One region of the Paraglaciecola aestuariivivens genome, then DNA from elsewhere that is predicted to be linked to it. Evidence: predicted binding sites of a transcription regulator. Region 1 holds the regulator's gene; each other region holds the start of a gene.

Region 1 (7,828 bases):
GAAAAAAATGATCCTGGCGATAGCAATATGCAGCAAATTCGCGCTGGTCTTAAAAAGGCCAAAATAAAACCTGTCCCCAAACCAGCAATATAGTTGGCTGCAAGGAGCCTCCTTGGTTATTGGGTAGATTTTGTTTGTTGAGTTAATAATTCAAAGACTAAATCAATCATGTGTTTTTGTTGATTGAGGTGGTTTTCTCCAAAGCCGTCATGATCACTGCGCTCAGCTTCAATATTGATGTACCTATAACCGCGCTTTTCAGCAAGTACCGATAACGAACCATCGTCTTCAGACGGATCTGTGGCTACCTTAGGGTTTTGCCTTACCACGTTATAACCCGCTTGACGCATAGCCTCAAAGTCTTGGCTATGGGTGATAAAAAACAGATCATCTTCATCTTGTTCGGCATCATTTACCTGGATCAGATAATTTGCTCCAGATAGTAGTTTTTTGGCATAACGTTTAATCGACACATTGCCACGTCCTCCATGCCCATCACCAGTGTAACCATTGGTATTGTTATGTATGGCTACCCAGGTTTTAACCTTATCAGCTTGCATGGTTTGTAAGATAAACTCGGCCAAGTCTGCACTTCTTTTAAGGGCAAGCTGCAAATCTTTAGGCTGATTGGCTAACTGTGGATTTAAGCGCAGCAAACTTTGTTTACGCCCTAAAGGGGTAAAAATTCGATTTGGATCCACTTGATAGCTATTTTGCTGAATGGTTAAGTAAATATGGCGTTTGCCATTTTGCTTGAGCACCACAAAAATGCCGCCTTTTTGTTGAATTTGGCTAGCCACATAATCGTTGGCTATGTGCTCAGTTTGGTGCGGCGCTAAAAATGCCCAATGACTGCTTGGCTCTGATTGAGTTACTTCTAAGCGAATGTCTGGCTGTGGCGCAAAGATTAGGGTTTGACTGAGTAATAAAGCAAATAAAGACATGGCTATTCCTTAACTTACCGCGGCTTCAAGCATAGCAATGCCAGAAACCTTGGTATCTAAATGGGCCATAACGCCAATAGGAATAGTAGCGTTGTCTTCTATGTGGCCAATCATTAAACCACGCACAACCGGAATACCAAGTGGTTTTAAATGGTCGTTTAATACTTGCTCTATGCTAAGCGAATTGCCCTTAGACTCGCAGTCACTGCATTTTCCAAAGACTATGCCGGCTAATTGCTGTAAGCGCCCGGATAATTTTAAATGGGTAAACATGCCATCAATGCGGTAAGGGGCTTCGCCTACGTCTTCTAAAAACAAAATATTGCCTTGGTATGAAGGTTCGTAAGGGGTGCCAACTAATTTGACCATAAGTGATAAGTTGCCGCCAATTAGTTTGCCTTTGGCTTGTCCATGCTGAATGACACTAATACGGTTTTCGCGTTCGGCCCGACCTTCTGCCATTTCAAAAGGCGGCGGCTGGGCAATAAGGCTAGGCTGTGGCTGATAAAGTACTTGTTTAAATTGGGCAAGGGTGTAGTCAGAAAAACTTTGCGCGGCAATAGGCCCATGAAAAGTGATCATGCCGGTTTGAGTATAAATGGCGTTGAGTAAAGCAGTTACATCACTGTAACCCATAATAATTTTGGGATATTGACTGATACTGTCGAAGTCTAAATAAGGTAAAATACGCGGAGACCCATAGCCCCCACGCAGGCAAAATATGGCGTCTACTTGAGGGTCAATAAACATCTGATTGACATCTGCTGCCCGCTCTTGATCTTCACCGGCTAAATAGCCATGTCTTTGATATAAATGTTGGCCTAACTTTACCTTAAAACCAAAAGACTTAATGATGTCTATGGCAAAGGCGATATCTTGGTTTTCAGCCACATTACTGCTTGGTGCAATTAGGCCAATGGTCTGCCCAGCCTGTAAGTGTTTAGGTTTGTTTAATGTTAACTTTTTGGTCTCTGTTGCCGCCGAAGAGCGCATTACAGAAGCCAGAGTGGTTGCCATGCTTAACCGCAAAACGTCGCGCCTAGTAAACATAAATACTTGCCCTTTTTATTTTTTGATTTCTAGTAATTAACCTATCACTTTCAATGCGTTAGCCTAAAATTGTGGCTTTATCTATGCATTTGTTATTTGAATTCTACAACAAATAGATAGTTTGAATAGGGCTAAGGGTAACACAGACTTTTTTGCCCCAATCTTAACAAACACTTGCTTATAAAATGTTGAGGTCTGTTTACACTGAGCAACCAAGGTCGCTAATTTATGAGAATCTGCAGCTTGTGTTAGCATGCCTAAAACAGCGCATAAACTGTGCTTTATTAATCATCAAGTAGGGATTCAATTGATTACCAAAAACACTATTAGCTTCATTTGCAGCTTAGGGATCTTTTTAATACTTATGGCTTGTGGTGGCGAGCCAGCAAAAACCGAATCTATGCTAAGGCTAGAAGAGGCGCAACATCAGGCCCAATTATTAGTGGATAAAGCCAATGCTTTATTAAAAAACAAAGTAATGCATTCACCAAAACAGAATTTAGACTCTTTGATAATCGCAAAAAAAGTCAGTGAAGAGGCAATCAATGTATACGCCAAGGCTAATATTCGTGATTGGACCCACCCAGAGTTAACACTGCTACGTCAGAATATTCTGGCATTGCAACCTGAACTGGCGGCATATGCCATTGATTTACTGATCCAAACCACAGACAAAACCACTGCCTTAAATCAGCGCTTAGAAGAAATTAAAACTATCCCTATTGGTGGCAATAATATGGGTACAGACAAAATGGTTGAGTACTTATCCAAAAATTATAATGCTGAGATTGCCGATTGTTGTTTAGTCAGTGTTACTCGTATTAGCGAAATTTTAATGATGAGCCCAGATAAATATGCCGAGTTAATTAAATTGAGTCGTTATATTTACTTTGAATTGGGCAAGGTAGTGAGCGACCCACAAAAGGGCGTTGAGTTGCTAGCGAGATTAAACAAGCTCAAGGCATCTAACACTTAAGCATGGTTAGTTGAGTATTTGGGTGGTGTGTTTAAAATCACGTTGCCATTTAAACATAACTGTATATACTCACACCAACTGTATAGAAAAACAGGCTGTTTATGCGTCCACTAACTGCACGACAAGAAGAAGTTTTACAACTCATTAAAGACACCATGCAAGATACGGGTATGCCACCTACCCGCGCTGAAATTGCCCGTCAACTTGGTTTTAAATCGGCCAATGCTGCTGAAGAACATTTAAAAGCTTTGGCACGTAAAGGGGTGATTGAAATTTTGCCTGGTACGTCGCGTGGGATTAAATTAAATATCCCCCTTGAAGATCAATTAGAAGACTTAGGTTTGCCGTTAATTGGTCAAGTGGCGGCGGGTGAGCCTATATTGGCGCAAGAGCACATTGAAGGTCACTATCAAGTGGATCCGAGTTTATTTAAACCCAGTGCTGACTTTTTACTCAGGGTAAATGGCATGAGTATGAAAGACATTGGTATATTAGATGGTGATTTGCTTGCAGTACATCGCACCACTGATGTTCATAATGGTCAAGTTGTGGTTGCTCGGGTCGACGAAGATGTCACGGTTAAGCGCCTAGAAAAGAAAGGCCGCGAAGTATTATTGCATGCAGAAAACCCAGACTTTTCTCCGATTAAGGTCGATTTAGCTTCACAACCTTTTAATATTGAAGGTATTGCGGTTGGCGTAATTAGAAACGCTGATTGGATGTAAGCTTTTTCTATAATTCTTGTACCTCGCTTTTACGCATATAAAACGCAGAATGCTTTTACGGCTTCTGCGTTTTTTTATGTGAATTCAAACACTTCAGTTATTCGTTAAGTAAGAAATAACAAAAAAAAGCCATTATTTGCAATTTTGTGTTTAAAAAATCACCACTTGGCGGTAAGTTAAACAAAAAAGCTAGACTAGTAGCTATTAAATAAGCGACCCTTAACATCCCAGTAGCAAAAAATTACAATATTTTAACTAAATCTTAACTAAGGCGACTTAAATTTAGCCGCTTTAGCTTGTGACTTTAGAAATAATAATAAGTACGTTTGACGTATACGAGGTGCCAAGTGAAGAAAACATTGTCCAAGGCTGGAGTTATGCTATCTGCGTTGATGGCTTCACCGGTGTTTGCAGAAACACAAGCCAAAATTGATCAATATCAGCTTAATATGACCAAAGGCGTGACTGATATCAGTACTGAAGTCTACGACTTACACATGCTGATGTTTATTATTTGTGTCGTGATAGGCGCAGGTGTATTTATCGCTATGTTTGTTTCTATGTATTTTCATAGAAAATCCAGAGGGGTAAAACCTGCAAACTTCCATGAGAATGTGCAAGTTGAAATAGCTTGGACAGTGATCCCTTTTATTATTTTGATCGCCATGGCTGTACCGGCCATGAATTTGCTGATCGATATGGAAGACGCCAGCGAACCCGATTTAACTGTATTGGTAACTGGCTCTCAGTGGAAATGGCATTACAAGTATATGGATAATGACGTTGAATATTATTCAAAAATGGCCACTCAAGCTGAGCAAATCTCTGGCAAACTATCGAAAGGTAAAAATTACTTATTAGAAGTTGATCGTCCTCTAGTTATTCCTACTGGTAAAAAAGTCCGTTTTTTAATTACCTCTGATGATGTTATCCATGCTTGGTGGGTTCCGGACTTTGCGGTAAAACAAGATGCTAACCCTGGTTTTATTAACGACGCTTGGACCTTAGTAAACGAGCCCGGCATATACCGTGGCCAGTGTGCTGAGCTGTGTGGTAAAGACCACGGCTTTATGCCCATAGTGGTCATTGCTAAAGAGCAAGCAGAATACGACCAATGGATTGCCGAACAACAAGCAATTCAGCAAAGAGCCAAAGAAGAAGAACAACGTCTACTCGCTATGAATATGACTATGGCCGAAGCTATGGATTTGGGCGAAAAAGTGTATAACGCCAACTGTGCGGCATGTCACATGCCTAACGGTGAAGGTTTACCTGGTGTATTCCCAGCCCTAAAAGGCAGCCAAATCGCATTGGAAGATCAGCCTAAACACATTGATGTGATCATTAATGGTGTAACAGGTACAGCCATGCAAGCCTACGCAAAACAATTAACTATGTCTGAAATCGCCGCAGTGGTGACCTACGAGCGTAACGCTTGGGGTAATAACACTGGCGACTTGGTGCAAGCCAAAGATATTAACTCAGCCATAAACGGAAAATAGGAGAAGGTGACCATGACAGCAACAACCTCAGATTCACATCATGATGACCATCACGAGCATCACATTCCTAGCGGTATTAAGCGCTGGTTATACACAACTAACCACAAAGACATAGGTACCTTATATTTATGGTTCGCCTTTATTATGTTTTTAGTGGGCGGTGCCATGGCTATGGTCATTCGTGCTGAGTTATTTCAGCCTGGCCTGCAAATAGTTGATCCTAATTTCTTTAACCAAATGACCACAGTACATGGTTTAATCATGGTATTTGGTGCGGTTATGCCAGCCTTTACTGGTTTGGCTAACTGGCTTGTGCCTATGATGATAGGTGCGCCAGATATGGCCTTGCCACGCATGAATAACTGGAGCTTTTGGATTTTACCTTTTGCCTTTTTAATCTTGCTCTCGTCGTTATTTATGGAAGGAGGCGGCCCAGCTTTTGGTTGGACTTTCTATGCGCCTTTATCTACTACCTATAGTAATGATGGCACAGCCTTATTTGTGTTTGCCGTACATATAATGGGTGCCTCATCTATTATGGGGGCAATCAACGTAATAGTGACCATATTTAATATGCGCGCACCAGGTATGACTTGGATGAAAATGCCGTTATTCGTTTGGACTTGGTTAATTACCGCGTTCTTACTTATTGCAGTTATGCCGGTATTAGCTGGCGCAGTAACTATGGTACTAACAGATAAGTTCTTTGGTACGAGTTTCTTTGATGCCGCTGGTGGTGGTGATCCAGTGATGTTCCAGCATATTTTCTGGTTCTTTGGTCACCCAGAGGTATACATAATGATCTTGCCGGCCTTTGGCATTATTTCGCAAATTGTTCCTACATTTGCGCGCAAACCATTATTTGGTTATGCCTCTATGGTGTATGCAACTGCATCTATTGCCTTGTTGTCATTTATCGTGTGGGCACACCATATGTTTACCACAGGTATGCCAGTGGCAGCCGAGCTGTTCTTTATGTTCGCCACTATGCTGATTTCGGTACCAACAGGGGTAAAAGTGTTTAACTGGGTAGCCACTATGTGGCGCGGCTCTATGACCTTTGAAGTGCCTATGTTGTTTGCCTTAGCCTTTATTGTGCTATTTACCATAGGTGGTTTGTCAGGCTTGATGCTGGCCATTACACCAGTAGATTTCCAATACCACGATACCTACTTTGTGGTTGCTCACTTCCACTATGTATTAGTAACAGGTGCTATTTTCTCGATTATGGCGGCGGTTTATTACTGGTTACCTAAGTGGACAGGGAAAATGTTTGATATCACTTTAGCTAAATGGCATTTCTGGTGTTCATTAATTTCGGTTAACGTATTGTTCTTCCCTATGCACTTTGTAGGTTTGGCAGGTATGCCACGTCGTATTCCTGACTATGCCCTACAGTTTGCCGATTTTAATAAGTGGATCAGTATTGGCGGTTTTGCTTTTGGTTTATCGCAGTTGATCTTCTTAGCCTTGCTTATTAAAGCCTGTAAAAAACAAGGTGAGCCTGTTACTGACCAAGTATGGGAAGGAGCAGAAGGTTTAGAGTGGGAAATTCCTTCACCTGCACCTTATCACAGCTTTGAAACACCACCTGTAGTTAAGTAACAACTAAGGTAACTAGCTATGAGTGCACAAAATAATCAAGCTAAAAACAACAAGATGGTGCTGAAACTATGCGCCATTGTTGTTGGCATGTTTGGTTTTGGTTTTGCTTTAGTGCCACTTTACGATGTGTTGTGTGATGCCTTAGGTATTAATGGTAAAACCGCTGATACAGCAGCGGTTTATCAGAATGTGGAAGTAGATGAAAGCCGTTTGATTACAGTGGATTTTATCACTCGCATTAATACAGGTATGCCTTGGGAATTTAGAGCCGAAACTAGGCAAGTAAAAGTGCACCCTGGCCAAATGAGTCAGGTTAACTTTTATGTTAGAAACCCAGCCGCAACAAATATTGTAGGTCAAGCCGTACCTTCGGTTTCACCTGGGCCCGCTGCTTTATATATGAATAAAACCGAGTGTTTCTGTTTTGAACAGCAAACACTTAAAGCAGGAGAAGAAGTGTTGATGCCTATGCAGTTTTACGTCGACCCTCAACTTCCTGAAAATATTACTTATTTTACCGTGCAATATACCTTGTACAACGTTACCGCATCGGCTGATGTTGTGGCAATGAACTAAAGGTAAAGGAGAACACTATGTCAGAAAAAGAATACGAAAAATATTATGTTCCCGCTGAAAGTCCCTGGCCATTTGTGGGGGCGGTTGCGTTGTTTTTAATTGCTGTGGGGGCTGGCAATTTTGTAATTGAAAGCACTCGTGGCAAAGAAGGTTATGGTGGTTACATTCTTACCGCCGGATTAATTACTTTATTTGTAATGTTATTTGGTTGGTTTAGAAATCAAATACATGAATCTATGAGTGGCATGTATAGTGCGCAGTTAGGTCGTTCTTACCGTCAGGGTATGGCCTGGTTTATTTTTTCTGAGGTGATGTTTTTTGCCGCATTTTTTGGCGCGTTATTTTACGCACGCTTTATTTCGGTACCTTGGTTAGGCGGCGCGTCGAACAATGATATGACCGCTGAAGTGTTATGGCCTAGCTTTCAGGCAATTTGGCCTTTGGTTGAAA
Region 2 (7,828 bases), on a different contig from region 1:
ATGTTGATAAAGTGGAATGCCTTTAAAGGTTGCTGCTGCTTTGGCTGCAGCTAGAGATACCGCTAAAATGGCATTGGCACCAAATTTTTCTTTGTTTTCTGTGCCATCTAAGTCAATCATAATTTTATCAAGATTGGCTTGGTCTAAGGCATCTTGGCCAATTAAGGCAGCTTGAATATCGTTATTAATTGCAGCAACGGCTTTTAATACCCCTTTACCTAAATAACGGCTTTTGTCACCGTCACGTAATTCTAGAGCTTCGCGAGAACCGGTTGATGCACCTGAAGGGGCGGCGGCACGGCCCATTTGGCCCGATGCTAAATAAACGTCTGCTTCTACCGTAGGGTTACCGCGTGAATCCATGATTTCGCGAGCGATGATTTTGCTGATCTTTGACATAGTTTTTGCCTTCTCAATTAATTGTGATTTTTAAAGTATTCGCCTGCGGCTTTAATAAAGCCGGTAAATAACGGATGTCCGTCGCGTGGCGTAGAGTTAAATTCAGGGTGAAATTGCCCTGCAACAAACCACGGGTGGTCTGGCACCTCTATGACTTCTACTAATTTTTTATCTGTTGATAATCCAGTGACTTTTAACCCGGCTTTTTCGATTTGCTCGCGCAAGTTGTTGTTCACTTCGTATCTGTGTCTGTGGCGTTCGTATATTTCACTACTGCCATACAGCTCGTGTACTTTGCTGCCTGGCATTAAGTGACAAAGCTGGCTACCTAAACGCATGGTTCCACCCAAATCAGAACTTTCGTCGCGTGATTCAGTGGTGCCTTCAGCATCTAGCCATTCGGTAATTAATCCCACAACAGGGAAAGGTGACTCTGGATCAAACTCGGTACTATTGGCTTTTTCCATGCCCGCTACATTGCGTGCATATTCAATGATGGCAACTTGCATACCTAAACAGATCCCTAAATAAGGAACCTTATTTTCGCGGGCATATTTAGCCGCTGCAATTTTACCTTCTATGCCTCTTTCACCAAATCCACCTGGTACTAAAATGGCATCTAAGTTATGTAAAATTTGCTCGCCTTTGCTTTCGATATCTTGCGAATCTATGTGTTTAATATTTACTGTTAATCTATTTTTTAAACCCGCATGTTTTAAGGCTTCGTTTACAGATTTGTAAGCATCAGGTAATTCAACATATTTGCCAACCATACCCACAGTAATTTCACCTGTTGGGTTAGACTCAGCATAAAGCACCTGCTCCCACTCAGTTAAATCTGCTTCTGGGCATTCAAGTCCAAATCTATCAACTACTAATTCGTCTAAGCCTTGAGCTTTTAGCATAGCGGGAATTTTATAAATGCTGTCGGCGTCGCGCAGAGAGATAACCGCTTTGTCTATTACATTAGTAAACAAGGCAATTTTAGAACGTTCGTTTGAAGGCAATGGCACTTCAGAACGACACACTAAAATGTCGGGTTGTACCCCAACCGAGCGCAATTCTTTTACCGAGTGCTGAGTGGGTTTGGTTTTGACTTCAGCCGAGGCGGCTAAATAGGGTACTAAGGTAAGGTGCATAAACATGGCACGGTTACGGCCTACCTCTACCCCAAGCTGACGTATTGCTTCAATAAAAGGTTGTGATTCTATATCACCTACTGTGCCACCTACTTCTACAATGGCAACATCTACCCCTTCGGCACCGGCAATCACGCGTCTTTTAATTTCGTTGGTTATATGTGGAATAACCTGAATAGTGGCCCCTAAATAATCACCGCGACGCTCGCGTTTAAGGACTTCTTCGTACACTCGGCCCGTAGTAAAGTTGTTACGCTTGGTCATGCGAGTACGAATAAAACGTTCGTAATGACCTAAATCAAGATCGGTTTCGGCGCCGTCGTCTGTTACAAAGACTTCGCCGTGTTGAATGGGGCTCATAGTGCCGGGGTCAACATTGATATAGGGGTCAAGTTTAAGCATGGTAACTTTTAAGCCCCGTGCTTCTAAAATAGCCGCAAGAGAAGCAGCAGCAATACCTTTTCCAAGTGATGAAACCACACCACCTGTGACGAAAATATAATTTGTCATGAGAACCCTAATAAAGGCGTTTGAGTTGAATTGGCGTTGTACAAAGCGGTGCGTTTAGCTCAACTTAACTGTTGATAAAAACCACTACTAGACGGCGCAATAGTATAAACAACTCTGCGCCTACAGACAATTCAAAAGCGATATGTTGAGCAAAAAATCGCAAATTAGCCTATGCCAAAATCATCCTAGTTATGCCAATTACTCTGATTCGGCAAGGCTTTTTAGTTCGTACAAATATGCTAAGGCTTGTTTAGGACTTAGGTCGTCAGGAATGATCTGTTGCAAACTTTGACGCACTGGGTCGATCTGTTCGAGTAAATCGAGTTGCTGTTCGTGTGGCACCTCTGTAATGCTATGATCTTGACTGGTTCGCTCTAACTCATTTAATTTTTGTTTGGCTTGTAAAATCACTGGGCGCGGTACGCCAGCCAGTTGTGCCACTTGTAATCCATAACTTTTATTGGCTGCGCCTTCTTGTACCGCATGCATAAAACGAATGGACTCTTGATGTTCTACTGCATCTAAATGCACATTGGCCAATTCGGCTAGGTTATCGGCCAGCGCGGTTAGTTCAAAGTAGTGAGTGGCAAACAAGGTATAAGATTGGATCTTTGTAGCTAAATAATGAGCACAAGCCCAGGCTAAAGATAAGCCATCGTAGGTGCTGGTGCCTCGACCAATTTCATCCATAAGCACTAAACTATTGGCCGTAGCATTGTTTAGAATGTTGGCGGTTTCTGTCATTTCTACCATAAAGGTTGAACGACCCGAAGCCAGATCGTCAGACGCCCCAATGCGGGTGAAAATTCTGTCTATTGGGCCAATTTGTGCGTTTTCTGCAGGAATAAAGCTACCAATATAAGCCATTAATACTATTAATGCGGTTTGACGCATATAAGTTGATTTACCCCCCATGTTTGGCCCAGTGATCACTAACATACGTCTGTGTGGGTTAACTTCTATGGGGTTGGCTATAAATGGGCTTTGCATCACATGCTCAACCACTGGATGACGACCTTGCTCAAAGTGAATACCACTTTGTTCGGTTAAGTTGGGGCAGTGATAATTTAAGCTGTCGGCCCTTTCTGCTAGGTTAGTTAATACATCTAGTTCGGCTAAGGCGTCGGCTGTGGTCATTAGGGCTGCAAGTTCGGGCAGCAGAATATCAAACAGCTCATCGTATAAACGCTTTTCTAAGGCCAAAGATTTACTTTGGCTAGTTAACACTTTGTCTTCGTGCTCTTTAAGCTCGGGAATGATGTACCTTTCATTATTTTTTAGGGTTTGACGACGAACATATTCAGGCGGTACTTGTTCGGCATAGGAGCGGCTCACTTCAATAAAATAACCATGAACTTTGTTGTAACCTACTTTTAGGGTGGCTATGCCTGTGCGTTGCTTTTCTCGTTGTTCGAGTTCGTCTAAGTAATCGGTGGCACCTTTAGATAAGGCACGTAATTCATCTAACTCTTGGTTGTAGCCAGGCTTTATGACCCCCCCGTCGCGAATTAACACAGGCGGGGCATCTTCAATGGCGCGAGTTAATAGATCGGCAAATACCGGATAGTGGCCAATATCGTTGGCCAATTGCATTAAACCAGTATTGGCAGACTCAGCCGATTGTTGAGTAACAAAGTCTTGAACCTCTGGCAATAAACTAAAAGCTTGGCGTAGGCGCGCAAAGTCTCGGGGTCTGGCTGAACGCAGGGCTAAACGAGCCAAGACTCTTTGCATGTCACCAATTTTTTTAAGTTCGCTTTGTAATTGTGGGTAATCACTATTTAATAAAGACTGAATATTAAGTTGGCGCTGCTTGAGTACTTGCCTATTTGTAAGGGGCCGGTGTAACCAACGCTGTAAGAGTCGGCTGCCCATTGGAGTAGAAGTATTGTCTAACACACTGGCTAAGGTGTGCTCTTTTCCCCCAGAGAGGTTTTGCGTGAGTTCTAGGTTGCGCCTGGTAGCAGCATCCATTAATACAGTATCTGTTGAGTTTTCTAACACAATATTGCGAATGTGCGGCAAGGCACTTCTTTGGGTGTCTTTTACGTATTGCATAACGCAACCCGCAGCACACAAGCCAATTTTATGCGAGGTTACCCCAAAACCGGTTAATTCTTTGGTGCCGAACTGTTCATTTAATTGCTGATTGGCAGTATCAAAATCGAACTCCCATTGTGGTCGGCGTCTTAATCCTTTGCGTTGGTCAATTAAATGCAAAAACTCAAAGTCTTCTGGGTAAAGTAACTCAGCCGGATTGGTTCGTTGGATTTCTGCGCTAAGTGCGTCGGTATCTTTAGGCTCGCTAATAGTAAAACGACCTGTGCTGACGTCTAAAGTGGCAAAACCAAAATAGTACTGAGATTGATGTTTGTTACAGACAACCGCAGCCAATATATTATCTTGTTTGTCTTCGAGTAAGGCTTCATCTGAGACTGTGCCAGGAGTCACTATTCGTTGTACTTTACGCTCGACTGGCCCCTTGCTGGTAGCGGGGTCGCCAACTTGTTCCACTATGGCCACAGATTGGCCCATTTTAACTAAACGGGCTAAGTAGTTTTCTACCGCGTGGTAAGGCACCCCGGCCATAGGTATGGCATTGCCGCCCGATTTACCGCGGGCAGTTAAAGAGATATCTAATAATTCAGAGGCTTTTTTTGCATCATCAAAAAATAATTCGTAAAAATCACCCATGCGGTAAAATAACAAAACATCTTGATGTTCAGCTTTTATCTTAAGGTACTGTTGCATCATAGGCGTATGAGATTGCAGTGAAGGGCTAGGGGAGCTTGGCTCTGAAAAATTACTCGATGGCATAATGACAATTACTTTATTGTTTTTATTTAATGGTTAGCGTGACATGCTAATAAGCATACATGTAAAAACTGGTGACTTATATGACTGAAACTATCACCCAATTGGCGCAACGTTTAGTAAATGCATTATTAGCTAAAGGTTGGCAATTCACCTGTGCTGAATCGTGCACAGGAGGGGGAGTAGGATACGCCATTACTGGAATTTCTGGAAGCTCAGAGTGTTTTAAAAAAGGATTTATTAGTTACTCTAACCAAGCCAAGCACAGTATGTTAGGGGTGAAGTTGGCTACCTTAGCCCAGTACACTGAGCTGTCGAACGAAACTGTAATAGAAATGGCGGCAGGGGCAGCAGAGCAGGCAAAGGCTAACCTAGCCGTTGCGATAAGTGGCATTGCTGGTCCATTAGGGGGAACCTTAGAAAAACCAGTTGGTTCAGTCTGGTTTGGGTTTTATATTGATGGCCAATTGAGTTCTGAATACCAAGTCTTTGCTGGAAGCCGAGAAGCGGTAAGGTTAGCGGCAATTGAGTACGCTTTAACCCATGCTTTGGCATTGCTCGATAAATAATCAAAAAGATTTAAAGAGTAAAATAAATCAAAAATTTTCCTTGTAACTGTATAACCATACAGTATACTTTGCATTAACTACTGTATAGCAACAGGCATGCATTAAGCCCTTGCCCGATAATCACAAAGGACATTCTGATGGATGACAACAAAAACAGAGCGTTAAGCGCCGCCTTAGGTCAAATTGAAAAGCAATTTGGTAAAGGCTCTATCATGAAACTAGGCGATAACAAAACCATGGATGTTGAAACTATTTCAACAGGCTCATTAGGTTTAGATATTGCTTTAGGGGCGGGTGGTTTGCCATTAGGACGTATTGTTGAAATATACGGCCCTGAATCAAGTGGTAAAACAACGCTAACTTTAGAAGTGATTGCCGAAGCGCAGCGAAATGGCAAAGTCTGTGCCTTTATTGATGCTGAGCATGCCCTTGATCCTATTTATGCTAAAAAGCTTGGCGTAGATGTAAAAGAGTTATTGGTTTCTCAACCTGATACCGGTGAACAAGCATTAGAAATTTGCGATATGTTAACGCGTTCTGGTGCGGTAGATGTAATAGTTGTTGACTCGGTTGCCGCATTAACACCTAAGGCAGAGATTGAAGGAGACATTGGTGATTCACACATGGGCTTGGCAGCGCGAATGATGAGCCAAGCTATGCGTAAGTTAACAGGTAATTTAAAACAATCTAATACTATGTTGATTTTCATTAACCAAATTAGAATGAAAATTGGTGTAATGTTTGGATCGCCTGAAACCACTACTGGTGGTAATGCCCTTAAGTTTTATGCTTCGGTTCGTTTAGATATTCGCCGTACAGGTGCGGTAAAAGCCGGAGATGAAATTGTAGGTAATGAAACTCGAGTTAAAGTGGTGAAAAACAAAGTGTCGCCGCCCTTTAAGCAAGCAGAATTTCAAATTATGTACGGTGAAGGCATTAACAGCTTTGGTGAGCTAATTGATTTAGGCGTAACCCATAAAATGGTCGAAAAAGCCGGTGCTTGGTACAGCTACAATGGTGAGCGTATTGGGCAGGGTAAAGCCAATTCTATTACTTATTTAAAAGAGCACCCTGAGATGGCTAAAGAAATAGATAAACGTTTACGTGATTTATTGTTGTCTAAGCCTGTTGCAGAAGACGAGGCTCAGCCTAAAGAAGAGCAGCTTTAAGTCTGGAATGCACATAAAAAACCCGCTGAATGCGGGTTTTTTTATAGGTAAATAATAGCTTTGACTCAGGCCAATGGATTAAACTTGATTGGCTAGCTCATCTAAAATGCTTAGCACTTGAGTGCTGGACATTTCCATCTTTTCAAGGGCTAACAAACAGCTTTTCACATCACCATTTTGCTGATGTTTTAGGGCTTCAAGTCCAAACTGGTGAACTTCTGCATGAGGTCTTTCTAAAGATTTAAAAGCAGTACTTTTGTGGTACTCACTTGATTGTTCACTGTTATACCATTGGCCTAAACGACATTGTTTATGGTCACTTAAGGTATCAATAGTGTTTTGTGAGCGGCCAAGTGCAATTTGATAAACTTCACCTTTAAACACAATATGATCAAGTTTAACGGTTTGTAAAAAGCCTCTACCCATGGCTCCGGTAATAGAGGTTTTCATGGCGCCAACTGTATTGTTGATACCACTGTAACTGGTGTTTAGTCCTGCAATAGTGTTAGATAGCTCTACATTGGACTCTTCTAATGCAGTAGCAAATTTTACCCCTGTTTCAGTGTCTTGTTTGATCCTTGCAATGAGTCCGCCTACTTCTTCTGCAGACTTACTGGTATTGCTGGCAAGGCTTCGTACTTCATCAGCCACCACAGAGAAACCGCGACCTGCATCGCCGGCACGTGCTGCTTCTATTGCCGCATTTAACGCTAATAAGTTGGTTTGATCGGAAATTTTTGAAATGGTTTCAACAAAAGAGTTAATGCTATCGGCAATGGCTTCAAGGTTGGCCATGCTTTGCGACATGTTTTGCATTTTTACCGTGATTTGTTCCATGCCACCGGCAATGCCAGTAATGGATTCTTGCCCTGTATCTAACACTTGATTAAGTTCATCGATGGACTGAGATTCATCATGTATCTTTTCGTAGCTAGATAAGACTGACTCTCTGATGCTAGTGACTTGGCTAATACAATTAAGCAGGTTAGGCCAAATTTGTTTATCTAGACTGGCTTCTTCTTGAGTTTCAGTTGCAGTCTTAGTGATAGTCAGTTCGGATATAAGATCTTCATTTTCAGTCTTTAGGCGGTTCCTTTCTGCCTCTACCCGAGCTAATTTTTGTTCTAAATCGAGATATCTACTTTTACTGACAAACATGAATTAAAGCTCCACACATATATAAAGGGCTAAGGGGGCATCCCTTATTTGCAGTTAAACGCGCTACATA
Region 3 (7,828 bases), on a different contig from region 1:
GCCTCGCCTATTGCCTCGCTTATTGCCTTTAACGCTTGGCCCGCTTACGTACAGGCATTTTTGTTTATTCCAGGGGTGGCGTTTTTAGCCACAGAAAGCGACAGAATTGCGTTTTTCTTTGCTAGTGTACCTTTTAGTTTTTACGCGATTTTTGCCGTTTTAGGAACCCTATTACTTAGCTTGAATGTCACCACCTTTAGCGGCGCACCGCTCAAAAAAGCTATGCAAAGGGTGGCTGAAACTGGCCAATTAGATGCGCCTAACGCCTCGCCAATCAGCGCCAAAGAATTGCATCAGAATCAAGTACCAGAGGGCTACCAAGGGCATAGAATGGAATTCATTTTGCCTTTGATAAGCCTAATTATTATTGCGGTTTTATCTTACGTTTTTTTGGGCTCTCCACAAATTCATTGGGCTTTTTCGGGTGCGCTATTTTTGTCTATTATGATGGCGCTCGCAAAAGGCATGAGCCTAAAACAAGTATTAGATGGCTTTGGTAATGGCTTAAAAGGGGTAGTAGTAGCGTCGGTGATCCTAATGTTTGCTTTAACCATAGGCGTGCTTAGCAAACAGCTGGGTGGCGGGATTTATTTAGTTGAATCTTTGGGCGAACATATTCCGTTTTGGTGTTTGCCAATTTTACTGCAACTTATGACCATGCTGATTGCATTTTCTACTGGCACCAGCTGGGGAACTTATGCCATAGCCTTTCCCCTTGGCTTACCTTTAGCTTGGACACTTGCACAAAGCCAAGGATTAGCCAATCCCGAATTATTTATGATGGTTTGTTTTGCTACTATCTTAAACGGCAGTGTGTACGGCGACCAATGCTCACCTATTTCTGACACCACCATTTTAAGTTCGATGACCACAGGTTGCGATCTAATGGATCATGTAAAAAGCCAAATTATTCCGGCGACTTATGCCGCCTTGTTAGCTGCCACACTGTGGACCTTAACCGTATTGTTATTCGCCTAAATATTTAAACCTAGGGATCCACTGATTATCTATTTGTACTTCTTCTACAAACATAGTCAGTGGTCTTACCCATAAATCGCCAGCCCCGTATAAGGGTCGATACACAACTAACTCTGACTCATCTTCGGAGTGTTTTGCCACACCTATCACTTGGTATTCGTTGCCCTTGTAATGTTGATATTTACCCACCTTTACACTCATCATATGCTCCTTTAGCGTTAAATGGCTAAGTGTTGGCTGCGCTTACGCTGCCAAATAATCATAAAAATTTGCAGTAATATGATGACAAAACTGCCTATCACTAATCCTTGCCAAGCAAAGATATTTAAAAACATACCAGCACTTAACGCAGCGGTTGCCTGACTACCAAAAACTAAAAATTCATTTAGTCCCTGCACTTTATATTTTTCACTAGGTTGATAACTTTGTGACAACAACACAGTGCCGCCAACAAACAAGAAATTCCAACCTAAACCTAAAAACACTAAGGCCGCCCAATAGTTAATCCACTGGTTATTGCTTAGCGCTAAGGCCAAAGTTAATAGATAACACACTAGGCCTAAATAAATGATTTTTGTGGTGCCTAATCGACTAATTAACCAGCCACTAAATAAAGAAGGAAAAAACATCGCAAATATGTGGCTTTGGATCACCCATTTAATTTCTTCGAGTGCAAAGGCACCATGCACATGCATACTCACTGGCGTGGCTGTCATGATAAAACTCATTAGTGCATAACCTACTACTGAGGCCGACACCGCCAAAATAAACACAGGTTGTTTGGCTATGGTATAGAGGTCTCTACCTGTGCTGCTATTTGGCTTTGTTTTTACATGCAGATTGTCAATTTGACTAAACAACAAGCTGCATAAAATAAAGATGCCAGCCATGATATAAAACGCCCCAACAAAATCCTGACTCGACACCTTTAATCCTAAGCTAACTAATTCAGGACCTAAAATAGCGGCAACTAGGCCACCTAATAACACTGTTGATGCAGCTTTTGGCATCAAGGCTAACTCAACCGACTCCATCGCCGCAAAACGAATTTGTTGAATAGCAGACATCACCATTCCTAAAGCAAAGGCAGATCCAACTAATCCCCAAAAACTACCTTTAACAATACTTAGCGCTGCTAATAGGGTAATCACCGCCCCTAAAAAGGTGGCCAGAATAAATACGGGTTTACGCCCAAAGTGTTGCATAAAACGAGTGACAGGCACCACACCGCAAGCCGTACCCACTATACTCATAGCAAAGGGCAAAGTAGACCAAGCAGGGTTGGGCGCTAATTGTGCGCCTAATACGCCACCGGCCAAAACCAACATAGTACCGGCGCTCATAGCTAAAGCTTGAATGAGGGTGAGCAACCACACATTAGCTGGCATATTTTTCAAAGCTAAATCCTTGAATTAAGGCAATATTTAACACTAAGGCAGTGTAACCTTTTGTGGCTAATTAGTCTTTGCTGGATGAAAAACTAAAAGCCAGTTGCTGGTGAGTGGATGGTTCGGCCAACCCTACATGTAATCCAACCAATCTAATGCCTCTATTAGCTTGGCGTGCTAAACCTTGCTCGAGTAATTGATAAAAATATGCGGGATCTAAATGTTGGCATTTATGCTCTACTGTGGTTTGTTGAAAGTCGCTAAATTTTAACTTTATGCCTTGGCTGCTAATGGGCGATTTGGCTTTCTGTACACGTTTTTCAAGAGTAGGAATAAGCTTTTCAATCATGTTCATACATTGCTCTTTTGTATAGATATCTTGCGCCATAGTGCGTTCAACCCCCACAGATTTACGTTGCCTTTGAATTGATAGCTCTCGATTATCTATACCATGGCTACGATCCCAAATAACTTTGCCAAATTTACCAAATTTTTTAATTAACTCTTCAAACGCATATTGACGAATATCAGCGCAAGTAAATAAGCCTAAATCATGTAATTTAGCTAAGGTGACTTTGCCCACTCCAGGAATTTTACCTAGCGGTAAACTCACAACAAAATCATCTAATTTGTCGGGCGTCACCACACAGATCCCATTTGGTTTATTTTCGTCACTAGCTATTTTGGCGATGAATTTACAAGGTGCCACGCCAGCAGAGGCTGTTAATTGAGTTTCTTTGAATATAGCGCGCCTAATGTCTTCGGCAATAAGGGTGGCACTGCCAGCAAACATGGGGCAATGGGTGACATCTAGGTAAGCTTCGTCTAATGAAAGGGGTTCAATTTTATCTGTATATCGGCTAAATATTTCGCGAATTTGCTGTGAGATCTCACTGTACAACTCCATACGTCCCGGCGCTAACACTAATTCAGGGCAAAGTTTTAAGGCATGAGCCGTAGCCATGGCCGAGCGTACCCCAAATTGCCGCGCTTGATAATTGCAGGTAGAGATAACCCCACGCCTATCGGTACTGCCACCAATGGCAAGAGGCACATTGCGATACTCAGGGTTATCACGCATTTCTACCGCTGCGTAATAACAGTCCATATCGATATGTATGATCTTGCGCAAATGCCTACCCACAACACTGTATATAAAGTCAGTATTGTGCCTAATTTTTGCTTTTATTCAACAAAAAAAACGCCAACTAAGTTGACGTTTTTTTATTAAGCAATTAAAAGCAAATTATAGAATTTGATTTTTCTTCCATTGGTCGAGCTTTTCTTGACGCGCTTGTTCTTTTTCCATGCGCATTTTTTTTCGATCGCAAGGTTCAGGGCAATCACAGGCTTTATCAACCCCAAGCGCGCCCAAACCACCACAGCTACCAGAAATGGTTTTTTGCTGCACTATATAACCCACAGACATGGCCACAACTACTACTAAAAAAAATACAAATGCAAGAATGAAGGTGCTCAAAAATCTAACTCCGAAATATCAATCAATAAAACAATACTAATGCACAGTGACAAGCTGCTGAAACTTACTACTAGTATACTCGGTAAAGCCTTGAGTTTCTTTAGTTATCAGCATTACAGCTAAATTGTGTTGTTCGGAAAGGGCTAATGCTCGCTCTTTTCCCATCACATTTAGTGCAGTGGCTAGTCCATCTGCTGTCATAGACGATGGGTGGATCACTGTCACAGACACTAAATTATGCGAGATGGGGTAACCACTCACAGGGTCGATTAAGTGCGAATAACGCTCCCCATCAAATTCGTAATAATTTCGATAATCGCCTGAGGTAGCGACGGCATTGTTGCCTATGCTAATAATTTTTTGCACCGCACGACCCGAAGCTTGGGGTTTTTCGATGGCAATTTTCCAATCCATGCCCGAGGCTTTTTTGCCGGCTAAACGCATTTCTCCGCCAATCTCCACTAAGAAGTTCTTTATATTGTGTGCCAGTAATATGTCGGCCAGTTGATCCACTGCATAGCCCTTAGCAATAGTAGATAAATCAACGTATAAATCGGGCTGAGTTTTGTAGGCCGCGTGCTCAGCCAATTGCAATTTATCTAAGCCAGTTTTTTGTTTGGTTTGTTGTATAAGTTGAGGTGACGGAATTTTTTCTGGCCGACTTTGCGGACCAAATCCCCATAGATTGACTAATGGCCCTACAGTGACGTCTAAAACCCCTTGGCTTAATTCGCCTAAACGTTTTGCTTCGTGCAGTACAACCAAGGTTTTATCAGATAAAGTAAAAGGTTCTGTACTATTCCATTGATTAAATTGGCTTAATTCTGAATCACTAATATAGGTAGACATAAGCTGGTTAATTTCGGCCAACTCCTGCTCTATTTCACTTTGCAGCTGGTCTTTATCTACCTTCACGTCATTAACGACTTTAACGTTAAAGTGAGTCCCCATAGTTGGCCCAGTTAGGTGAATTTCTGGACTCTCAGGTTGGTTACAAGCCAGCAAAGTAAGTAGCATGACTAAGCTAAATAGGCTTAATTTGAAAGATAGTTGCATAAAAATCTGTGACCTAATAAATTGATAATAAAAAAGGGGCCTAAGCCCCTTTTAATCTGATGTTAATGAAGCTGGTTAACCACCAAAATCATCCAACATGATGTTTTCGTCTTCTACACCTAACTCTTTGAGCATGTTAATAACAGCGGCGTTCATCATAGGTGGACCACACATGTAGAACTCACAGTCCTCAGGTGCTGGGTGATCTTTTAGATAGTTCTCTAAAAGTACATTATGGATAAATCCAGTATCGCCTTCCCAGTTATCTTCAGGTTGTGGATCAGACAAGGCTACATGCCAAGTAAAGTTGTCGTTCTCTTTTTGAAGCATGTCGAAATCTTCTACGTAGAACATTTCACGTAGAGAACGGGCACCGTACCAGAATGTCATCTTACGTTTTGATTTTAAGCGACGAAGTTGGTCGAAAATGTGTGAACGCATAGGCGCCATTCCAGCACCACCACCAACAAAGACCATTTCTGCGTCTGTATCTTTGGCAAAGAACTCACCAAATGGACCAGAAATTGTAGCCTTATCACCTGGCTTAAGGCTCCAGATATAAGATGACATCTTACCTGCTGGCAAGGATAAATTGTTAGGCGGCGGAGAAGCAATACGTACGTTTAGCATAATAATGCCTTCTTCTTCCGGGTAGTTAGCCATGGAGTAAGCACGTATAGTTTCTTCGTCTACTTTAGATTCGATATTAAAGAAGCCAAAACGCTCCCAATCACCACGATATTCTTCTGGAATATCGAAGTCTGAATATTTCACATGATGAGGTGGCGCCTCAATTTGAATATAACCACCGGCACGGAAAGGAACACTTTCACCGTTAGGAATTTTAAGTACTAACTCTTTAATAAAGGTGGCTTTGTTGTCATTAGAAATAACTTCACAATCCCACTTTTTAATACCAAAAATTTCTTCTTCAAGTTCGATATCCATGTCTTGTTTGATAGATACCTGACAAGATAAACGGCAACCCTGCTTGGCTTCTTTTTTGCTGATATGGTCAAGCTCGGTAGGTAATATTTCGCCACCACCCGCTTTAATGTCAACACGACATTGGCCACACGAACCACCGCCACCACAAGCAGAAGAAACAAAGATACCGGCATTAGCTAAGGCACCTAGTAACTTGTCGCCAGGCTGAGCGGTAATAGGTTCTTCAGCACCACCGTTAATACGAATGGTGACTTCGCCACTGGGTACCAGCTTAGATTTTGCAAACATGATGATAAACACTAGCGCCAAAACAATAGCGATAAACATGCCTACACCAAGGTAAATTTCATTTAAATTCATTTAACTATTCCTCTTGGAGTTGACTACAGCGCTACGCCAGTAAAAGATTGGAAACCAAGCGCCATTAGCCCGGCAATCATAAATACCGACCCTAAGCCTCTCACACCTTCTGGCATATCAGCATATTTAAGCTTTTCGCGCACAGCCGCTAACAAGGTAATGGCAATTGCCCAACCTAAACCGCTGCCTATGCCATATACTATGCTTTCGCTAAAGTTGTATTCACGTTGTACGGCAAAAGCCACACCACCAAAAATTGCACAGTTTACGGTAATAAGAGGTAAGAAAATCCCCAAAGCGTTGTATAACGCAGGGAAGAACTTATCTAGACTCATTTCCAAGATTTGCACTAAGGCTGCAATGACCCCGATAAAGGTAAGAAAGCTCAAAAAGCTTAAGTCAGCATTAGGGAAACCAGCCCAACCTAGTGCGCCTGGCGCCAAAATGTTTACGTAAATAACTTGGTTAACAGGAACTGAAATCCCCAATACCACAATTACTGCAACACCAAGACCCATTGAGGTTTTTACTTTTTTAGATACTGCTAAAAAGGTACACATACCAAGGAACAAAGATAAGGCCATGTTTTCAATGAAAACAGATTTAACAAAAATACTTAGATAATGTTCCATGAATTACTCCTTCGGCTCGACTTGTGCTGGACGAATAGTACGAATTGCCCAAATCAGTCCACCTATCAAAAAGAACGAACTAAAAGGTAAAATCAATAGGCCATTACCTTGATACCAGCCACCATTTTGAATCAAAGGTAAAACCTCAAATCCTAAAATAGTACCAAAGCCAAATAACTCTTTGACTGTACCAATAACCACTAACACCATTGAATAACCTAAACCATTACCTAATCCATCTAAGAAAGACATAAAAGGCGGGCTCTTCATGGCATAAGCTTCAGCGCGGCCCATTACAATACAGTTTGTAATGATCAGGCCAACAAACACCGACAGCTGTTTGGATATCTCGTATGAGTACGCCTTAAGCACTTGGTCTACCACTATTACCAATGAAGCAATAATGGTCATTTGAATGATAATACGTACGCTTGAAGGAATTTGTGTACGTATTAACGATATAAATAAGTTAGAAAACGCACAAACTGTGGTTAATGCTAACGACATAACCAATGCCGTTTCTAGCTTAGTGGTAATTGCTAGTGCCGAGCACACGCCCAGTACTTGCAAGGCAATTGGGTTATTGTCCAGAATGGGTCCCAACAATACCTTTTTCATTTCTTTAGTTTCAGCCATTGTATGAACCCCTTACGATTTCCAAGTCTGATTTTTAAGGTATGGCCCAAAGCCATTCTCACCCAGCCAATATGTCAGGGTATTTTCTACCCCATTACTGGTAAGTGTTGCACCAGATAGCGCATCAACTGCATATTGATCATTGCTGTTGTCGCCTTTTTTGACTTCGATAGCTACTTCACCATTGTTGTAAAGTTTTTTGCCACCCCATTTTGCTTTCCAGCTGGGGTTTTGAATTTCACCACCTAGTCCAGGAGTTTCTTTGTGCTGGTAATACACCAGTTCACGAACTGTATTGCCATCAGCATCTATAGCTAAGAAGCCATACATTAAGTCCCATAAACCACTAC
Region 4 (7,828 bases), on a different contig from region 1:
ATAAAATGCTGGCATTGCAAAAAAACTCACAAGTGAATGATGCCTACTCTGTGCTTAAGTCGCCTATTTCTAGAGCCGAATACTTATTAAGCTTGCGTGGAATTGAGTTGCAGCACGAACAGCAAACTATCAGTGACAACGCATTTTTAATGCAACAAATGGAATGGCGAGAACAATTAGCAGAAGTTGATGAGCAAACCGATCCATTAAGTGCATTAGACGACCTGGCCGAGATTATCGAACAAAGTCTAAAATCTGAATTGAGCCAGTTAAAAGCCTTACTCGATCAAGCACAAAGCGAAGCCGACAAGCAGGCCGCAGACATTATTCGCAAGCTAAAATTTTTATATAAAATGTTAGCTGAAATCGAATTAAAAATAGACGCATTAACCGATGTATAAATTCACTAACGACAAATAAGAAACGAATTCAATCATGGCACTATTGCAAATATCAGAACCCGGACAAAGCGCCGCTCCTCACCAACGTAAATTGGCTGTTGGCATAGACTTAGGCACAACAAATTCTTTGGTTGCCTCGGTTCGAAGTGGCGAAGCTCAAACCTTAGCTGACGAGCATGGCGAACATTTATTGCCTTCTGTAGTGAAATACTCAGAAGCAGGAATAGAAGTTGGGGCCAAAGCTAAACAACTGGCAAGTACCGATCCGACTAATACTATAGTGTCGGTAAAACGCTTTTTAGGTCGCTCTGTTGTCGATATTCAAGCCGCTTATCCAAATTTACCTTATGAATTTACTGATAGCAGTTCACCTGTTATGCAAGTTGCTACAGGTAAAGTTAACCCTGTACAAGTGTCGGCTGAAATTTTAAAAACACTACGCAAGCGTGCTGAACAAACCCTAGGTGATGAACTGCAAGGCGCAGTTGTCACTGTTCCGGCCTATTTTGATGATGCTCAGCGTCAAGGCACTAAAGATGCCGCAACTTTAGCCGGGTTAAATATTTTACGCTTATTAAACGAGCCCACCGCTGCTGCTATTGCTTATGGTTTAGATTCAGGCCAAGAAGGTGTGATTGCTGTCTATGATTTAGGTGGAGGCACCTTTGATATTTCAATTTTGCGCCTTAGCAAAGGGGTGTTTGAAGTTTTATCTACTGGTGGTGACTCAGCTTTAGGCGGCGACGACTTTGATGCCATTTTAGTGGATTTTATTCGCAAGCGTTGTGAGCTAACCGGGCAATTATCTAAAACTTTACATCGCACCTTGTTAGATTTGGCTAAAGAAGCCAAAGAAATGTTAAGCCACGAATCGGCGCATACTGTGCGTTTTAATGACGACAATGGCCAAACACACTCAGTCACTATTAGTATAGATAAGTTTGAAGCCTTAATTGAGCCATTAGTAAAACAAACCCTTAGAGCTTGCCGCCGTGCGTTAAAAGACGCCGAGTTAGAAAAAGAACAGGTGCTAGAAGTGGTCATGGTAGGGGGCTCAACCCGCGTACCTTTAGTTTGCCAGCAGGTGGGTAACTTTTTCCAACGTACACCTCTTACTTCTATCGACCCTGATAAAGTAGTCGCTATTGGGGCTGCCATTCAAGCCGATATCTTAGCCGGTAATAAACCCGACAACGACATGTTATTACTAGATGTATTGCCTTTGTCCTTAGGTATCGAAACTATGGGTGGATTGACCGAAAAGGTAATAGCGCGTAATACCACTATACCTGTGGCAAAAGCTCAAGAATTCACTACCTTTAAAGACGGCCAAACCGCCATGATGGTGCATGTTGTTCAAGGCGAGCGTGAATTAGTTCAAGACTGTCGTTCTTTGGCCAAGTTCACCTTACAAGGCATTCCGCCTATGGCTGCAGGTGCGGCGCATATTAGGGTGACCTTTCAAGTAGATGCTGATGGTTTGCTTAATGTGAGCGCTATGGAAAAATCCACAGGTGTTCAAGCTGAAATTCAAGTTAAACCTTCTTATGGCCTAGAAGACACCGAAATTACAGAAATGTTAAAAGCCTCTATGGAGCATGCGCAAGCCGATATGCAGGCCAGAATGTTAAAAGAACAGCAAGTAGAAGCGGCGCGAGTGCATGAAAATTTGCATGCGGCCATTCAAGCTGATGGCGAGGCCTTGTTAAGCGCTGAAGAGCGTGAAGCCCTAGAAGCTGCGTTAGAGAGTTTAGAGCAATTAGCTAAAGGCTCAGATAAAGACGCCATCAAAGCAGGCATCGAACAAGTTGACAAGCTAAGTGAAGCTTTTGCCCAAAGACGTATGGATCAATCGATCCGCAGCGCTTTTTCTGGCCAATCCGTCGACCAAATTTAGACACTATTAATCACCGAATATTAGGAAACCCACTATGCCACAAGTTATCTTTTTGCCTCACGAAGAACTCTGTCCAGACGGAGCCGTATTAGAGGGTGAAAAAGGCACCTCAGTGTTAAATTTAGCCCTTAAAAATGGCATAGGCATAGAGCATGCTTGCGAAAAGGTCTGTGCTTGCACCACTTGCCATGTAATAGTGCGTGAAGGCTTTGACTCTTTGCCAGAAGGCGATGAATTAGAAGAAGATATGTTAGACAAAGCCTGGGGATTAGAGCCTGATTCACGTCTAAGCTGCCAAGCTATTATTCAAGATGAAGATCTTGTAGTGGAAATTCCAAAATATACTGTGAATATGGTGTCTGAAAACCACTAAGTTTCTACTCGCTTGATTGTTTCATTCAAGATTGAGCCAAGCACATTTATTAAGATAAAAAATGTGCTTGGTATTCCAGCTAAGACTTCCAACTAAATTCAGCAAACTCAGGAAAAGTTAAGCTTTTATTGGGCTCAGCGTTAAGCTGGTTTTGCAAACTGTGAAGATGTTTTTGTAAATTCACTCTAAACTGCCAAACTTCCTCAGAAATAGTCTGTAATTCAGTAACATCCTGTTTTTCACCTGCTCGCACAAGGCGCCATTCTTCTCTTAGATGATCAAAAGCCTGCTTTAATCTTTGCATTTGAATATGGGTAAAGTGCTCTAGCTCAATAGAGCTAACCAAAGGCTGGGGTGGGGTTGAGAATGGCTGATTAAAATACTGAATAAAGTCTTGAGGTTTTTGCTGACTAGCATGTTGCCATTTGGTAATACTAGCGCGATTAACTAATTGGTTAGTGTGTGGGTCGATAATTAACACTGTAGGTGTGGCAAAATACCCCGGATAGCCATATTTTTGTGGCACCCCATGCTTGTCTTCAAAGTAACCCACGTCGATAAAATGGGTTACAAATTTCGCTTTTAAAATTTCATCCACTTCTGAGCGAGAAAACCCTTTAGCTAGATCTTGGCTATCGTGACACCAACTCGCGCCTAATACCAATAACAACAATTTGTTTTGTTGTTGCGCCTCATTTTGGGCTTTTTGTATGCTTGCTAAATAGTCTTGGTCTGGTTCAAATTGGTATTCTGGTAGCACACTGCCTACTGGTGCTGAGGACTGGCAACTAGCCAGTAAAAAAGCAAAAACGCTTAATATGATGATTCTTATCACTATCAAATAGTCCTATTTATTTTTTAAATCTAAGGTGATGATGGGCAATTTAACCACAGATAAATAAGTGGATCAGCAAAGTGTTAACTAAACTTTATAAAGATAGATATTTTAACTGTTTTTATATACAGTGTTTGTGTTAACCTTATTACACTTAGTAAATTACAAGAGAGAAAATTATGGCGGTCATTACACGTTATGTTGTAGAACACAAAGGGGTGGAGAAGTTTGTGAGTGCAGATAAAAAAGAAGCTGATCAATACGATAAAATGCTCGATGTGGCAGATAACCTCAGTGAATATATTGAAGGAAAAGGCATTAAATTAGAAGCCACAGTATTAGAAGACTTAGCCATAATGTTATCTAAGAACAAAGACTCACTAACCAAATTACTTAAAGGCACTTCAGCTGAATCTTTGCTTAGCGACGAAAAAGCTGAAGTGGTAAAAATCGAAAAGAAAAAAGCTTAAAAAGGCGTTTAGGCCTGTAAAAAGTCTAGTACTAAAGGGTACACATCTGTTGCCGCATTTTTACCAATTACACAATCTACGTGGCCATATTCTGGAATTTCATGGCGATGATAATAAGCATGGCCATTAGACGCGCTTAATAACTCTTGGGTTTTCAAGGTACTTTTAGGTAACACACAATCATTGTTAGCTCCGGATAAAAATAACATAGGTAAAGTTAATTTATCTATGTGCGGCAAATAGCTATTTTGGCCATTGGCATCTACTAAGTGATTGGCTAATAACATCTCTGTAAGTTGTTTCATGGCGCGTAAATTGACTCGGCCAAACATACGAGCTAAAGCCTGATGGGTAGCCGAGTTAATTTGGCTATGCTCGTATAATTCTCCAAATATGCTACTAATTCGATGGCATACCGCGTTATTGCAGCGTTCATGCTTAGGTACAGGCATAAAAATTAAACTCGCATCGTAAAACTTATTGCAAAGCCCAGCATTGGTATCAGTGTATGCGGTTAGGTGTTTTTTACCTAAGTAAGGCAACCAAGCAGGTGCGCGTAATTTGGCTTTATTTATATTTAAATCAATAGAATACAAGTGGGTAGAGACTTGCGAGCAAACCACTTTATTTACTTGTTGTAAGCCGGCTAATAAAGCCATGGTAAGAGTAGAGGACCCCACCCCATGGGCAAATATATCTACTGCTTTGGCCTGGGTTTTTTCACAAACAAAGGCCACAGCAGCGGGGTAGTCTAATTTTGCCACGTCATCCATAGAAGACTGCATTGAGCTGGTGGGAAGCTCTATGCTTAACCTATGGTCTAGCAACCATACGTCATATTGCTGTGCCACTAAATACTCCAATAAATTACAGTCTATGGTGTCTATGGCATACATTAGGCTAGACACCCCAATACAATGAGACAATATAATCGGGCCTTTGCTGCCAGCTTGGTAACGTTTGAGTTTAAGTTGAAATCCATCTTTGGTGCTGAAAAAATGAATGTCTGGCGCGCCAACTTCTAGGGCTCTAGTTGCCTCATGACTGTGGTGTGGATCAAAACGTTGAACATGGCTGACATAGTCACTGAAGTTATTCATCTTTGTTTTCCTAACAAAGTGCGAGTAAACAAGACCTAAGTATAGATAACTTGGAAAATTCCACTGCAAATTAAGTCTATCTAAACTGCGCGCAAGGCAAGCATTCATGGCTGAATATAAGAAAAATTGTGTGGTTATGAGGATTTTAGTACGGACAACAACAAGTAAAATCCGTCTGTTGAGTGCTAGCTTTTGTTGCGCCCAGATTTAAAGCCTTGCTTAAAACCCGCAGCATAGGCTTTATTAAATAAATCTAGGTAATGTTTGGCGGTGTTTGCATCGCTGGAGTCTAACCAAATAGTTTGGTGTTTATCCAACACTTGATAGCGAGTCTTATTCGCCATCAAGGTAAAAGCTTGCTCTAGTTCATCAGGCATAGGTAATGCTCCAGCTCAGTGGTATACAACTAAACCTTAGCAGCAAACTAAAAAACAACAGTCTTAGTTATCCAGTGCCTCACATAATCGCTTTTTAAGTTGAACTTGCTCTTTAGGGCTTAGGGGCTGATCTTGTTCATTGCTGATAATAAATAAATCTTCGGCCCTTTCACCAATAGTCGATATTTTGGCTTGGTGCAGTTTAATTTTTAGTTGAATAAACTGCTCACAAATATTGGCCAATAAACCAGGAGCATCAAGGGCTTCTAATTCTACTAAAGTCACATTGGTTTGACTGGGGTAAAAACGCACTTTAGTCGTAACATCAAGCTGTTTCATACGGCGCGACATCTTACGTTTATTGGTGTGTTTTATACCGGGTTTATTGAGTTGATCTTCTACCGCTACTCGTAAACTTTCTAATCGAGAGTCAGAGGTAATGCGATCGCCGTTATGTTCAAAAATAATAAAACTATCAAACATATAGCCATCGTGGGTGCGCATTACCTGAGCATCGTGAATAGAGCAATTTCGGCTGTCTAACACAGAAGCAATTTGGGCAAACATATGTGGGCGATCTTTACCATAAACAATTAACTCGGCCCCAGCTTTCGAAGTATTGGCGCTGGTACCTACCAATAAAAAGTCGTCTGTCATAGGGTGAGACGCTAAGATCACACTTGCATGCCAAATGATTTGTGTAGGTTTAAAACGGGCAAAATAGTCGTCGCTTAAACGCCGCCAAAATTGATCGATTTGCGTTTCGTTCATACCACTTTCAATTAGAGCAGTACGGGCTTTGCTTTGGTGTTGGTCAACCCTGTCTTGTAGCGCGACTTTGCACTCTAAGCCGTTTTCTAAGGCTTTTTGGGTAAGCAAATAAAGCTCTCGTAACAAAGAGGCTTTCCAATCGTTCCACAAATTGTCGTTGGTGGCGCGAATGTCGGCCAAGGTGAGAACATACAAATGATTCAAATTGTTTTGGGTACGTACTGCTTGGGCAAATTCGTTAATTACTTGTGGATCATAAATGTCGCGTCTTTGCGCAATTACCGACATTAACAAATGGCTTTCTACTAACCATCTGATCAGCTCAGTATCTGTGGCATTTATATTATGTGTTTGGCAAAAGGCTTCTACGTCTATGGCACCTAATTTTGAGTGATCGCCATTTCGCCCTTTGCCTATATCGTGGAAAATGGCGGCAATGTATAACAACTCGGGTTTATCTAAATTTTTGACTATGTTACCGCAACGGGGAAAGGCTTTATTTTCGGGCTGACCATAGTGATAAATGTTTTTAACTAATCTGTGCGTGTGCTCATCTACAGTGTAGGCATGAAATAAATCAAATTGCATCATACCTACAATTTGATCCCACTGCGGAATATAAGCCTGCAAAATGCCATGGTTATGCATGATATCCCAACCCAATGTAAAAAAGTTAGGGTGACTTAAAAGCTGCAAAAATAGCACTCGGCAGGGTTCGCGCTCTACAAAGTATTGATTACGAAAGGCGCGTCTTGCTTGTCGAAGTTGGCGCAAACAACTGGAATGCAGATCTTTAATTTCTTCATGATCTGCAACTAAAAGCAAAAACTCTAAAATGGCCTCTGGTGAGGTAAAAACGTTTTCTTGGGTAGGGGCAATCAGGCCATCTAATAATTCAAACTGGTCGTTTATTTTTAGCTGTTGTTTAACTTTTAAGGCTAGAACATCTTGGCGAAAGCGCTGCATCAACATTTTATTTAATTCGCTGATACGCCTTACGGTACGAAAGAAATCTTTCATCATACGTTCAACCGAGGCTTTACCTTGATTACCATACCCCACTAAAGCAGCCACATCGGCCTGATAATCAAACAACAAACGGTTTTCACTGCGTCCAGCGACTATGTGTAAAGCAAAGCGGATCCGCCATAGGTTTTCACGACATTCTAATAATTCGTCATGCTCTAGAGGGTTAAAATACCCATGCTTAACCAGTTCATTGCCTTCTAATACATTAAAATGCTTTTTCGCTACCCAGCCAATAGATTGAATATCGCGTAAACAACCTGGGCTTTCTTTAACATTGGGCTCTAGGTTGTAAGAAGTATCTTTAAATTTACGATGACGCTCTTTTTGCTCTTTAACTTTGGCTAAGAAAAAATCCTTACTGCTCCAATAATGCTTAGAATTTAATTGGTCTTGTAGTGCCGCAAAGGTATCTTCTGAGCCAATTAATAAGCGGGCTTCTACTAGGTTGGTGGCAATAGTGACGTCTTGTTTGGCTTGGGCAAAGGTTTCTTTAATGGTTCGTACCGATTGACCCACATCTAGGCCTATGTCCCACAACAAGGTGATAAACTGACCTAAGCTTTCTTCTTGATGTT

Evidence for each region. Region 1 encodes LexA, which represses DNA repair genes until DNA is damaged. Its sites were predicted from a motif close to TACTGTATNNNNATACAGTA; they were not measured.
Region 2: a site for LexA is predicted at 5,476-5,495, ahead of recA (recombinase RecA). Genes of this name have one in related genera too.
Region 3: a site for LexA is predicted at 3,513-3,532, ahead of dinB (DNA polymerase IV). Genes of this name have one in related genera too.
Region 4: a site for LexA is predicted at 3,620-3,639, ahead of ACVCDT_RS15405 (YebG family protein). Genes of this name have one in related genera too.

What each region holds. Positions count from the first base shown of each region.
Region 1 is NZ_JBRKBA010000006.1:141,594-149,421, forward strand. Features, by position in the region: gene ACVCDT_RS10820 (peptidoglycan recognition protein family protein) at 1-93, shown strand, start outside; gene ACVCDT_RS10825 (hypothetical protein) at 117-944, opposite strand; gene ACVCDT_RS10830 (S66 peptidase family protein) at 954-1,961, opposite strand; gene ACVCDT_RS10835 (hypothetical protein) at 2,248-2,970, shown strand; gene lexA (transcriptional repressor LexA) at 3,072-3,695, shown strand; gene coxB (cytochrome c oxidase subunit II) at 4,088-5,197, shown strand; gene ctaD (cytochrome c oxidase subunit I) at 5,210-6,802, shown strand; gene ACVCDT_RS10855 (cytochrome c oxidase assembly protein) at 6,821-7,378, shown strand; gene ACVCDT_RS10860 (cytochrome c oxidase subunit 3) at 7,396-7,828, shown strand, end outside.
Region 2 is NZ_JBRKBA010000002.1:418,635-426,462, forward strand. Features, by position in the region: gene eno (phosphopyruvate hydratase) at 1-399, opposite strand, end outside; gene pyrG (CTP synthase) at 417-2,048, opposite strand; gene mutS (DNA mismatch repair protein MutS) at 2,247-4,865, opposite strand; gene ACVCDT_RS04750 (nicotinamide-nucleotide amidohydrolase family protein) at 4,946-5,431, shown strand; gene recA (recombinase RecA) at 5,563-6,600, shown strand; gene ACVCDT_RS04760 (methyl-accepting chemotaxis protein) at 6,679-7,758, opposite strand.
Region 3 is NZ_JBRKBA010000001.1:330,557-338,384, forward strand. Features, by position in the region: gene ACVCDT_RS01630 (Na+/H+ antiporter NhaC family protein) at 1-978, shown strand, start outside; gene ACVCDT_RS01635 (DUF1653 domain-containing protein) at 967-1,179, opposite strand; gene ACVCDT_RS01640 (MFS transporter) at 1,197-2,366, opposite strand; gene dinB (DNA polymerase IV) at 2,437-3,498, opposite strand; gene nqrM ((Na+)-NQR maturation NqrM) at 3,613-3,846, opposite strand; gene ACVCDT_RS01655 (FAD:protein FMN transferase) at 3,883-4,902, opposite strand; gene nqrF (NADH:ubiquinone reductase (Na(+)-transporting) subunit F) at 4,978-6,210, opposite strand; gene nqrE (NADH:ubiquinone reductase (Na(+)-transporting) subunit E) at 6,234-6,842, opposite strand; gene ACVCDT_RS01670 (NADH:ubiquinone reductase (Na(+)-transporting) subunit D) at 6,846-7,478, opposite strand; gene ACVCDT_RS01675 (Na(+)-translocating NADH-quinone reductase subunit C) at 7,491-7,828, opposite strand, start outside.
Region 4 is NZ_JBRKBA010000013.1:46,104-53,931, forward strand. Features, by position in the region: gene hscB (co-chaperone HscB) at 1-401, shown strand, start outside; gene hscA (Fe-S protein assembly chaperone HscA) at 436-2,298, shown strand; gene fdx (ISC system 2Fe-2S type ferredoxin) at 2,333-2,671, shown strand; gene ACVCDT_RS15400 (thioredoxin family protein) at 2,751-3,506, opposite strand; gene ACVCDT_RS15405 (YebG family protein) at 3,686-3,976, shown strand; gene ACVCDT_RS15410 (alpha/beta hydrolase) at 3,985-5,076, opposite strand; gene ACVCDT_RS15415 (hypothetical protein) at 5,262-5,453, opposite strand; gene glnD ([protein-PII] uridylyltransferase) at 5,517-7,828, opposite strand, start outside.